3 regions of the Streptomyces sp. NPDC090083 genome follow, and region 3 is predicted to be linked to each of the others. Evidence: riboswitches for the same ligand, from Rfam matches in the RefSeq annotation. Region 3 holds a riboswitch; each other region holds the start of a gene.

Region 1 (3,971 bases), on a different contig from region 3:
GAGGTCCCCGAAGCCGGAGCGCTTCCAGCCGCCGAAGGTGTGATAGGCGACGGGCACCGGGATGGGCACGTTGACGCCGACCATCCCGGTGTCGACGCGGCGGGTGAAGTCGCGGGCGGTGTCGCCGTCCCGGGTGAAGAGGGAGACGCCGTTGCCGTAGACGTGTTCGCTGGGCAGGCGCAGGGCCTCCTCGTAGTCGGCGGCCCGGACGACGCACAGCACCGGGCCGAAGATCTCCTCCTGGTGGATGCGCATGGCCGGGGTGACCCGGTCGAAGAGCGAGGCTCCGGCGAAGAAGCCGTTCTCGTGGCCGGGCAGGACGAAGTCTCTTCCGTCCACCACGAGTTCGGCGCCCTCGGCCACGCCCAGATCGACGTACGACCGCACCCGTTCCACGGCGTCCGGTCCGACGAGGGGGCCGAAGTCTGCCTCGGGATCGTCGCTGCGGCCGATGCGCAGCGAGCCGATGCGTTCCCTGAGGCGGGCCACGAGCGCGTCGGCGGTGGCCTCGCCGACCGGGACGGCGACGGAGATCGCCATGCAGCGCTCCCCCGCCGAGCCGTATCCGGCGCCGATCAGGGCGTCGACGGCCTGGTCGAGGTCGGCGTCGGGCATCACGATCATGTGGTTCTTGGCGCCGCCGAAGCACTGGGCGCGTTTGCCGTGGGCGGCGGCGGTCGCGTAGACGTGCGCGGCGACCGGGGTGGAGCCGACGAAGCCGAGGGCGGCGACACGGGGGTCTTCGAGGAGGGTGTCGACGGCTTCCCGCGCGCCGTTGACCACGTTCAGGACGCCGGGCGGCAGGCCCGCCTCCAGGAAGAGTTCGGCGAGCCGGAGCGGGACGGACGGGTCGCGTTCGGAGGGCTTGAGGATGACGGCGTTCCCACAGGCCAGTGCGGGGGCGGCCTGCCAGAGCGGGATCATCGCGGGGAAGTTGAACGGGGTGATCCCGGCGACGACTCCCAGCGGCGCGCGCAGGGAGTGGACGTCGATGCCGGTACCGGCGTTGTCGGTGAACTCGCCCTTGAGCAGGTGCGGGATACCGGCCGCGAACTCGACCACTTCCAGGCCGCGTTGGAGGTCTCCGTGCGCGTCGGCGACGGTCTTGCCGTGCTCGGAGGACAGCAGCCGGGCCAGTGACTCCTGCTCTCCTTCGACGAGTTGGAGGAAGCGCAGGAGGACGCGGGCGCGGCGCTGCGGATTCCACTCGCCCCACTCGCGCTGGGCGTGGACGGCGTCGGCGACGGCCGCCTCGGTCTCGGCGCGGTTCGCCAGGGGCACGAGTGCCTGGACCTCGCCGGTGTTGGGGTCGTACACGTCGCCGTAGGACCCGGAGGTGCCGGGGACGTGCTTGCCGCCGATGAAATGGGTCAACTCGCGCACGGGGGCGCGGTCTTGTGCACGGACCATGACTGCCTGCTCTCGTCAGGTGGGTCCAGGGAGGCACGCTCGCCACCGGCACGGGCGCCGGGAGGCGCACGTGTGCGGGGATTGCGCGGGATCGCGTATGGCGCGGGGCCGTCAGCTCATGACGGTGCGATGTTCGTCAGGTTCGCCGGCCGAAAGCGGGCGCCTGCCGGGATCGTGAACGCATACCGGTGCCATGCGTGTCTGCTCCATCCTCGTGGACAACACGGAACACACCGCGGCCGGTATCCTGACTCCCGGATCAGCGCGCGCCGCCCGCCTTCCCGACATCCAGCTCGTCAGTGGCGTCCTGCTCGACGGCGAACTCCCCGGTCACAGTGGCGGGACCGTGCCGGATTCACACCGGCTTCCCTGCACCGCGGACCTTGGCCACGAATATATAGTTGGACGTCCTAGTAAATCCAGTCCCGGCGACCGATCGGCACCGGGTCGAGCGCGTGACGGGGAGTGCGAGGGGGACTAGCCCCGCGCCGCCTCCTCGGTTCTGGCCTCGATCGCGTGCAGGACGGCCACCATGTCCTCGGCGCCGTGGCCCTGCGCGACGGTCTCGCCGTAGAGGGCATGGCAGATGTCGAGGAGCGGTGAGGCGAGGCCGGCCTCGCGGGCGGCGTCCGCAATCAGCCGGTTGTTCTTCAGTACGTCCGCCGCCGCGGCCTGGACGGTGAAGTCGCGGGTCACCAGCTTGGGCCCCTTGACCCGGGAGACGGAGCTGGCCATCGGTCCCGCGTCCAGCACGTCCCGGAGCAGGCGCTGGTCGAGCCCGTGCCGGTCCGCGAAGTGGAACGCCTCGGCCAGTCCGGTGACGAGCGTGATCAGGAACAGGTTCACCGAGAACTTCATCAGCAGGGCACCCGGTACCGCTCCGCAGCCGAACGTCTCCTGGCAGACGGGCGCGAGCAGCGGCCGTACGGCGTCCACCGCGTCGGCGTCCCCGGCCAGCATGCCCACCAACTGCCCCTGCTCGGCGGGGACTCGGGACCCGGAGACCGGCGCCTCGACGTATCTCCCGCCGGCGGCGCGGATGTCGTCCTGGAGGCCGGCCGAGTACTCGGCGGAGGTCGTGCCCATGTGGACGACGGTGTGTCCGGCGACCCGGGCGGCGAAGCCCGGGGTGCCGCGGCCGAGCACCAGGTCCATGGCCGTCTCGTCGGCGAGCATGAGGAACACGATGTCCTCGGCCCGGTCGAAGACCTCGGCGGGGTCCGCCGCCACCTCGGCCCCGGCGGCGGACAGCGGTTCGCAGCGGCTCGGTGTGCGGTTCCAGACCACGAGCGGCGTGCCCGCGCGGGCGAGGTTGAGCGCCATGGGCTGCCCCATGACCCCGAGGCCGACGAAACCCGCGTACCGCACGATGGACCACCGTTCCCGTCCGGCGGCGGAGCCGTGGCCCGCCCGCCGCTCCTGACTATGACGGCCGTCATGGTAATCCACTCCATGACGGCCGTCATAGAGTGACCCGAGGACAGCGTGAGGACAGCGTCCGGAACGGTCGAGGAGGTCGGGAGAGCGATGACAGAGGTGTCGGGACACAGTCCGCGCGAGCGGATGGTCTTCAGCGCGGCGCAGCTCATCCGGCGCGACGGGGTCGCCTCCACCGGCATGCGCGAGGTCGCCGTCCACGCGGGCGCGCCACGCGGTTCGCTCCAGCACTACTTCCCCGGCGGCAAGGAGCAGTTGGTCAACGAGGCGGTGGGCTGGGCGGGCCGCTACGCCGGCAAGCGCGTCGCCCGTTTCCTCGACGCGCTGCCGGAGCCGACGCCCGGCGGACTGTTCGGCGAGATGGTGCGCCAGTGGACGGACGAATACGAGAGCGCGGGTTTCGCGGGCGGCTGCCCGGTGGCCGCCGCGACGGTGGACTGCGCGGAGACGAGCGCCTCCACGCGGCAGGCCGCGGCCGACGCGTTCGCCACCTGGTCCGGTCCGGTGGCCCGCGCCCTGGCCGGCATGGGCGTGCCCGCCGAACGGGCCGGTTCGCTCGCCACGCTCATGATCAGCGCCCTGGAGGGGGCCGTGCTGATCGCCCGCGCCGAGCAGGACGTCCGCGCCCTGACGACCGTGGCCCGCGAACTCGGGCCGCTCCTCGACTCGGCGGCGGCCGGCACCGGCTGACCGCGCCGACGGCCCACCCCGTCACTCGTAGCGGTACTTCAACGAATCCGCCTCCGCCTGCTCCACGTCCGCGATCGTCAGCTCCGGCATCCGCAGCTGCGCCAGGGTCACCTCGGCCGAGGTCGGCTGGGCGTCCGCCGGAAGCCACTGGTCCGGCTTCCAGGCCGCGCCGCGCAGGAGCGCCTTGGGACAGTGCGGGTAGACCTCCTCGATCCCGACCACCAGCGCACTGGCGGGCGGTTTGCCCACGGCGGTCAGCTGGGAGAGGAGGTCGGGGCGGGTGGAGACGCAGGCCCGGCCGTTGACCCGGAGGGTGGTGGTGCGGCCGGGGATGACGAACAGCAGCCCGGCCCGCCCGGTGGCGACGACGTTCCGCAGGGTGTCGAGCCGCTTGTTGCCGGTCGCGTCCGGGATCGCGAGCGTCCGCTCGTCCA
Region 2 (3,971 bases), 290 kb from region 3:
AGGGCCGCTGCCTCGTCCGCGCTCGGCACGCGCGGGGAGTGGATGTCGTAGACACCCGGTCCCGCCTCGCGCGGATAACCGTGCTCGGCCAGCTCGCGCGCGACCTGCATGTGCGAGCGGGCCGCCTCCAGGCTGATGACGTCCGCGTCGAGGTCGTCGATGGCCTGCACGATGTCGCCGAACTCGGCGTAGCACATGTGCGTGTGGATCTGGGTGTCCGGACGGACCCCGGAGGTGGTGAGCCGGAAGGCCTCCGTGGCCCAGGCGAGGTAGGCGGGCCGGTCGGTGGCGCGTAGCGGAAGGGTTTCGCGCAGCGCGGGCTCGTCGACCTGGATGACCGAAGTGCCCGCAGCCTCAAGGTCGTTGACCTCGTCGCGCAGGGCGAGCGCGACCTGCCGCGCGGTGTCGCCGAGCGGCTGGTCGTCGCGGACGAAGGACCAGGCAAGCATGGTGACCGGCCCGGTCAGCATGCCCTTGACCGGGCGCGAGGTGAGGGACTGCGCGTACGTCGTCCAGCGCACGGTCATCGGCTCGGGCCGGGAGATGTCGCCGGCCAGGACCGGCGGTCGCACGTAACGGGTGCCGTAGGACTGGACCCAGCCGTGCTGTGTGGCCAGGTATCCGTTGAGCTGTTCGGCGAAGTACTGCACCATGTCGTTGCGTTCGGGCTCGCCGTGCACGAGGACGTCGATGCCGGTCTTCTCCTGGAAGGAGATGACCTCCCGGATCTCGGTCCTGATGCGCTCCTCGTAACCGGCGGTGTCGATGCGTCCGGTGCGCAGATCGGCGCGGGCGACGCGGAGTTCGGCCGTCTGCGGGAAGGAGCCGATGGTGGTCGTCGGCAGCAGCGGCAGTCCGAGGTGCGCGCGCTGGGCGGCGGCCCGTTCGGTGTAGGGCTGGGAGCGGTGGGCGTCGGCGTCGGTGACGGCGGCGGCCCGGGCGCGGACGACCGGGTCGTTCGTGATGGGCGAGCTGGCGCGGGAGGCGAGGTCGGCGCGGTTCGCCGAGAGTTCGCCGGTGACAGCGTCCGTGCCCTGCGCGAGCCCCTTGGCCAGAGTGACGATCTCGGCCGTCTTCTGCCGTGCGAACGCCAGCCAGCGCAGGATCTGCGGGTCGATGTCCCGTTCGGCGGCCGCGTCGAGCGGCACGTGGAGCAGCGAGCAGGACGCGGCCACGTCGACGCGGTCGGCGAGACCCAGCAGGGTGCCGAGTGTGGACAGTGACTTCTGGAGGTCGTTGATCCAGATGTTGCGGCCGTTGACGACGCCGGCGACGAGCCGCTTGCCCGGGAGTCCGCCCGCCGCGGCCAGGTCGTCCAGGTTGGCGGCAGCGGCCTCGGTGAAGTCGAGGGCGAGCCCCTCCACCGGCGCCTTGGCGAGGACGTGCAGGGCGTCACCGAGCCGGTCGAAGTAGGAGGCGACCAGGATCTGCGGCCGGTCGGTGAGGCCCCCGAGATCGCGGTAGGCGCGCATGGTGGCGTTCAGTTCGGCGGGGGAGCGGTCCTGTACGAGGGCGGGCTCGTCCAGTTGCACCCACTCCGCGCCCGCCGCGCGCAGATCGGCGAGGATCTCGGCGTACACCGGCAGCAGCCGGTCCAGGAGGGTCAGCGGCTCGAAGTCGGCCGCGACACCCGGGGCGGGCTTGGCGAGCAGGAGGTAGGTGATCGGACCGACGAGGACCGGGCGGGCGGTGAGGCCCAGGGCGAGGGCCTCCTTCAACTCCGAGACCTGCTTGGCGGAGTCGGCGGTGAAGACGGTGTCGGGGCCCAACTCGGGTACCAGGTAGTGGTAGTTCGAATCGAACCACTTCGTCATCTCCAGCGGCGCCACGTCCTGCGTGCCGCGCGCCATCGCGAAGTACCCGTCCAGCGCGTCGAGTTCGACGGCGGCGCGGTGGCGGGCGGGGATCGCGCCGACCATGACGCTGGTGTCCAGGACATGGTCGTAGTAGGAGAAGTCGCCGGTCGGCACTTCGTCGATGCCGGCGTCCGTCAGATGCAGCCAGTTGGCGCGGCGCAGTTTTGCGGCGGTGGTCCGGAGGGCGTCGGCGTCGACGCGGCCCTTCCAGTAGCCCTCGATGGCCTTCTTCAGTTCCCGGCCCTGGCCCTGGCGGGGGTAGCCGTACACGGTCGACCGTGCTGCCGCGGCTGCGGACTTCGCTGTCACGGAAATCTCCTTCGCGAGATATCTCCCTGGATCCCGGTGGCGGGACGTGAGCGCGAAGGAACGTCAGATCGGAGCGGTGTCGTGTCCGCCGCCGATGTGCACGCCGACCCGCCCACGAGGTCACCGGAATTCCGTACGCGAATGCTTCGCGTGCGGGCAGGTGGCAGGTCTTCGGACTCGCGGGCACGTCCTCCGTACGGAGGACACCTACTGGCCGTCGCTTCCCAGGCCCTGTGTGGGCCCAGTGCGTATGACGGCGGTCGTTCCCGCTCACCGCTGCGGGGCAGTCCCGGAATCTCACCGGGTTCCCTCTTGCGACGCGTCCGTCTGGATGACGGGGCGAACCAGCTGCGTGGTCAGCCTACGCGGTGGCGCGGCGAAGGGAAGAGCGGAGTCCAGCATTCGGGAGCGGAGAGCGGTCTTGCCCGGTCCGGCGCCTGACGGGACCTGATGGGAGCAGGCACACGCAGGGGTCACCTTCCCTGGCAGTGGTCCCAAGTCTCCGCGCGGTGAGCCCAGTTGACGCCCGCGTCAGACGGTCCTCGCGACCATGCCCGTCCCCTCCAGGGCGCTGATCTCGTCGGCAGGGCCGCGCTGCCGTGCCCACGCCGCGCGGGAGGTGGGACGAGGCGGCGTGGGCGTACGCGGTATGCCGAGTGTCCTGCTGTCAATGGCGGCAAGAGGATCCGGCGGGCGACGGTGATGAACGCCTGCTGCACGGCAGCGTCGTAGCGGTCGTAGCCCGTCAGTCTCTTCCCGTCGCACCGTCCCACCGTGCCCTAGCGACAGCGCTTCCGCCTCCGTGGGCAGTGGGAGCTGAAGCTCGTCGCTCGTCGCTCGTTCAGATACGGAGCGACATCGCGAACGCAGAAGGAACACTCTGACTCCACGCAAGCCTTTCGTCGATTCCTCAGCCGGTGGTGCCGTCCTCCAACTGCGCGGCGACCCTGCGGGGTTCGCGGCCGAGCAGGGTGGCCAGCAGCGGGTCGACGCCGGCGAAGCGGCCTTCGCGGGCGGCCTGGTACCTGGTGAGCATCCGCCGTGCCATCGCCTCCGGCATGCCGTCCGCGACCTTGTCCGCGATCCATTCCTCGTCGTCCAGTACGACTCGCCTGACCTCGCGGCCGCTGATCTCGGAGGCCATCGCGGCGACGTCGGCGAGGGTCACGGCCTGGCTCGCGGTGAGGGTGATCGGCCCGTCGAAACTCCGGTCACCGGCCAGGACGACCGCTGCCGCTTCGGCGGAGTCGGCACGGTCGGTCCAGGAGATCGGGCCGTCGGCCGGAGCCGCGATCTCGCCGGTCTGTCGCCAGGGGCTGAGCAGCCATAGCACGCTGTGGGCGTAGTAGCCGTTGCGCAGCGAGGTCCAGGCGACACCGGATTCGGCGAGGAGCACCTCGGTCGCGGCGTGATCGCGGGCCGGGGGGAAGGGGCTGTCGACGTCGGCACCCTGATGGCTGGTGTACAGGATGCGCCGGGCTCCCGCCGCGACGGCAGCCTCGATGCCGGCGCGGTGCAGGCCGACGTGGTCGGCGTGCGGGTCGTTGGAGGACACGAGCAGGACCTGCTCGGCGCCCTCGAAGGAGTGGCGTAGAGCGGCGGGATCCGCGTAAGACCCCTGACGCACCCGCACTCCGCGTTCGGCGAAGTGCCGTGCCTTGCCGACGTCGCGCACGCTGACGCCGATCCGCTCCGCAGGGACACGCTTGAGAAGGTGTTCGACAGTGGCGCCGTTCAGCGCGCCCGTAGCCCCAGTGACGATGATCATGATGAATTCCCTTTCACCTGTCGCACCCGTCGTACTCG
Region 3 (3,971 bases):
CCGCGCACGCCGCCCGCGACCGGGTCTCGGCTTCGCTCGAACGCGCGGTACTCCGGGGGAGGTTGGAGCGGGAGGCGGCCCGGGACGCACTGGCGCGCATGGTCTTCACCGGCAGCCTCGACGACCTGGCGGACCGGCAGCTCGTCGTCGAGGCGGTCGTGGAGAACGTGGAGGCGAAGACGGAGATCTTCACCGCTCTCGACAAGATCGTCGAGGATCCGGCGGCGGTGCTGGCCACCAACACGTCGTCCCTCCCGGTCATGCGCCTCGGAATGGCGACCGCTCGCGCAGACCGGGTCGTGGGCCTGCACTTCTTCAACCCGGTGCCCGTACTGCCCCTCGTGGAGATCGTGACGTCCCTCCACACGTCTCCGGCGACCGTCGCCGCCGTCGAGGACTTCGCCACCCGCACCCTCGGCAAGACCGTCATCCGTTCCCAGGACCGGGCCGGCTTCGTCGTCAACGCCCTCCTCATCCCGTACCTGCTGTCGGCGATCCGGATGGCGGAGTCCGGCTTCGCGACCGCCGCCGACATCGACACCGGGATGGAACTGGGCTGTGCCCACCCCATGGGCCCGCTCAAACTGGCCGACCTGATCGGCCTGGACACGGTCGTCGCGATCGCGGAGTCGCTCTACGACGAGTTCAAGGAGCCGCTCTACGCTCCGCCGCCACTGCTCCAACGGATGGTGCAGGCCGGGCTGTTGGGCCGTAAGACCGGACGGGGTTTCCACACGTACGGGCCCCGGACCTCACCGTCGGCCTGAGAGATCCACCGACCGGTGTCAGGGGAAGGGCGGGAGACGCTAAGCCGGCGTCTCCCGCCCTCGCCGCGTCCGGCCGTGCCGCTCTCACGTCGCACTTCCTTCGCGCCGGTCAGCCGGACCGCGGCCTGCCCGTCACCGGGACTTCGGGCCGGTGTCGGCCTGGACGGAACCCGCGACGGCGGCGAACCGCGGCGAGCCGAGCAGCGCCTGGATCCGGCAGCAGAGGCGATCGGGCTCCTCGTCCGCGTGGTCGGCGGGGCATTCGCCGTGGTGTTCGGCGGCGGGACAGAGTGCGGTTCGGGCGTCCTCCAAGAGGCGGGCGGCCAGGGCTAAGTCGCGGTTCAGGCCGCTCATGCGGGAGCTCTGGCTGCCGAGTTGGCGGCGGGCCAGTGCGAGGCGGTCGTAGTCGTCCGGCGTGAGGGCGACGGCGGGTGCGCCGTCCAGGACGATTCTGCGGGGCTCGGGACGTCGGCTCACGTCGATTCCTCTTCGGGTGCGAACGGCCGGGCAGGGCCTGGTCAGCGGAGGAGGGCGGTGCGGGTGCGGGTGGCGAGACCGATCGGGCGGTCAGCTCCAGGTGGGCGACGGAGGCCGCTGCCCGGGTCGCCGGCAGCCGGCCGGGCATCGGCTGCCAGGGCTCGGAGTTCCGTTCCGGACGAGTGTGTCCGTACGGCGAGAACCGGACCGAGCGCGGTGATCTCCTCGATCACCGCGCTCACCGTGGAAGGGCTGGTCATGCCGGGACGGGGTCCGGCTCCTGGGACGGAGCGACCGTGTCCGGGCGCGTGGGCCGGAGCAGGCGCTCCGCCAGCGGGCCGAAGACCAGGCCGATGGCCGCCCAGAGGACGAGCTGGGCCGCGACCGAGTAGAAGCGGAAGTCGAAGAGCACGTCGGCCGGGAAGCCCGGATAGACGACGTTGCCCTGGGAGTCGGTCAGCGGCAGGGGTGTCTCGGTGGCGTGCTTGCCGAAGTTGGCCTCGTTGTACGAGAGATGGCCCATCTGCGGAAGCAGCAGCATGACGATGCCGATCGCGACGGCGAGCAGGGCGCCCATGGCCATGCCGAAGAAGACGATGCCGACGCCGGTGCCGACGTTGGCCTGGATGGTCCGGCTGAAGAGGTCGGGGCCCGCCACCGCGCCGGCGAGGACGCCGCGCGGGAGGAGCTTCTTTTCCATGTCGAGTTGTCCGTACGTCCGGGTGCCGACGGGGGTCAGTGGCAGGGGAAACCGAGGAAGTGCCGGGCGTCGTGGACGAACTCGTGGACGTGCATGTCGTTGCCGAACACCGACACGGCGCCCTGGTCGACACCGATGAAGTAGTAGACCGCCAGCGCGATCAGTGCCGTGCCGACCAGCCGGACGACGGACTTGGACACGGGCAGAACGACCGGTGTGGACGCCGGGCGTGCGGAAACGCTGCTCACAGTGAGCCCTCCTGTTGGGATCGTGCGTCCCTTGCGTGTACGGGCTGAGTGAGGGCGCAGTATCTGACTCGCCTGTCGCCTTGCGGCGGCGGGCTCACAGTGGCGCGACCGTGCTGGAATCTCACCAGCTTCCTTGTGCCATCACTACAACTCGACCGTATGGCCCGTCTCTTCACCACGTCAATCAGAACCCATGTCAATCAAGACCACGTCAATCAAGCCGGTGCCACATCACAGAGCTGCCGGAACCGCCCGCTGATCCTGTCCCGCGTAGGAAGCCAGTGGACGAATGAGGGAGTTGTGGGCGAGTTGCTCGGTGATGTGGGCGGTCCAGCCGGTGATGCGGCTCATGACGAAGATCGGTGTGAAGGCCGGGATGTCGAAGCCCATCAGGTGGTAGGCGAGGCCGGCCGGGTAGTCCAGGTTGGGGTGGATGTTCTTGCGGGTCAGCATGGTGTGCCGCAGGGCCGCGTGCAGGGTGGCGAGGCGGGTCACCTCGGGGTCGGCGGCGCGGGCGACCAGGCGGTCCAGGGCGTCCTGCATGATCGGGACGCGGGAGTCGCCGTGCTTGTAGACGCGGTGTCCGAAGCCCATGATCTTCCGCTGGGTGGCCAGCGCTTCGTCGAGCCACGCCTCGGCCCGCCGCGGGTCGGCGATCTCGATCAGCATGTGCATCACGGCTTCGTTGGCGCCGCCGTGCAGCGGGCCTTTCAGCGCGCCGATCGCGGCGGTGACGGCGCTGTAGAGGTCGGAGAGGGTCGAGGTGACGACCCGTGCGGTGAACGTCGAGGCGTTGAAGCTGTGTTCGGCGTACAGGACGAGGGAGATCTCGAAGCAGCGGACCACTTCGGGGGCCGGGACGCTGCCGAAGCACATGTGGAAGAAGTTCTCGGCGTATCCGAGATCCTGGTCCGGGAGGATCGGGGCAAGGCCGCGACGGCGGCGCTGGTCGGCGGCGACCACCGTGGGCAGTTTCGCCAGCAGGGTGAGGGACTTGGCGCGGTTGGCGGCGAGGCTGCCGTCGTCCTCGGTGGGGTCCTCGGCGCCGAAGAAGCTGACGGCGGTCCGCAGGACGTCCATGGGGTGGCAGGTCTCCGGCAGCCGGGTCAGGAGTTCCAGGGTGGTGCGGTCCAGGGGGCGCAGGGCTCGTTCCCGTGCCTCGAAGTCCCGTAGCTGGGCGGCGTCGGGGAGTTCGCCGTACCAGAGGAGGTGGGCGACCTCCTCGAAGGAGCGTCGGGCGGCCAGGTCCTGGACCGGATAGCCGCGGTAGGTGAGGGAGTTGGTCTCCTGGATCACGGTGGAGATCTCGGTGGTGTCGACGACGACACCGGCGAGGCCGCGGTGGATCTCGGGCGCGGTGCTGGTCATGTGGGGCCTCCGGTGAGTCAGTTGCCGGGCGGGAGCGTGAAGTCGAAGACGGCCGAGTCGAAGGCCGAGTACTCCTCGTAGCCGAGGAGTTCGTAGAGGCGGGACCGGGTCTGCATGCGCGGCAGCAGGGACTTCTGGGTGCCTTCGGCGGCGATCGCGCGCAGGCCGTCCTCGACCGCGCCCATGGCGATCCGCAGCAGAGTGACCGGGTACAGCGCGATGTTGTAGCCGAGGTTCTCCAGCGTGCGCGTGTCCAGCAGCGGGGTCTTGCCGAACTCGGTGAGGTTGGCGAGCAGGGGGACGTCGACGGCCTTGCGGAACGCCTCGTACTCGGACTCGTCGGCCAGGGCCTCGGGGAAGATCGCGTCGGCACCGGCGTCGACGTACGCCTTGGCCCGCCGGATCGCCGCG

The links. Region 3 has a riboswitch for cobalamin ahead of ACIPTO_RS20045 (CbtB-domain containing protein). Riboswitches for the same ligand answer to the same signal wherever they lie in the genome.
Region 1: another riboswitch for cobalamin. It lies ahead of ACIPTO_RS17830 (CoA-acylating methylmalonate-semialdehyde dehydrogenase); the one in region 3 lies ahead of ACIPTO_RS20045 (CbtB-domain containing protein).
Region 2: another riboswitch for cobalamin. It lies ahead of metE (5-methyltetrahydropteroyltriglutamate--homocysteine S-methyltransferase); the one in region 3 lies ahead of ACIPTO_RS20045 (CbtB-domain containing protein).

What each region holds. Positions count from the first base shown of each region.
Region 1 covers NZ_JBIVED010000004.1:574,482-578,452, forward strand. The annotation lists gene ACIPTO_RS17830 (CoA-acylating methylmalonate-semialdehyde dehydrogenase) at 1-1,410, opposite strand, end outside; cobalamin riboswitch at 1,630-1,817, opposite strand; gene ACIPTO_RS17835 (NAD(P)-dependent oxidoreductase) at 1,888-2,778, opposite strand; gene ACIPTO_RS17840 (TetR/AcrR family transcriptional regulator) at 2,938-3,537, shown strand; gene ACIPTO_RS17845 (MSMEG_1061 family FMN-dependent PPOX-type flavoprotein) at 3,559-3,971, opposite strand, start outside.
Region 2 covers NZ_JBIVED010000005.1:419,304-423,274, reverse strand. The annotation lists gene metE (5-methyltetrahydropteroyltriglutamate--homocysteine S-methyltransferase) at 1-2,165, opposite strand, end outside; cobalamin riboswitch at 2,310-2,529, opposite strand; gene ACIPTO_RS21315 (SDR family oxidoreductase) at 3,076-3,933, opposite strand.
Region 3 covers NZ_JBIVED010000005.1:128,878-132,848, forward strand. The annotation lists gene ACIPTO_RS20025 (3-hydroxybutyryl-CoA dehydrogenase) at 1-767, shown strand, start outside; gene ACIPTO_RS20030 (hypothetical protein) at 900-1,244, opposite strand; gene ACIPTO_RS20035 (hypothetical protein) at 1,286-1,504, opposite strand; gene ACIPTO_RS20040 (CbtA family protein) at 1,501-1,944, opposite strand; gene ACIPTO_RS20045 (CbtB-domain containing protein) at 1,980-2,192, opposite strand; cobalamin riboswitch at 2,230-2,364, opposite strand; gene ACIPTO_RS20050 (bifunctional 2-methylcitrate synthase/citrate synthase) at 2,424-3,560, opposite strand; gene prpB (methylisocitrate lyase) at 3,578-3,971, opposite strand, start outside.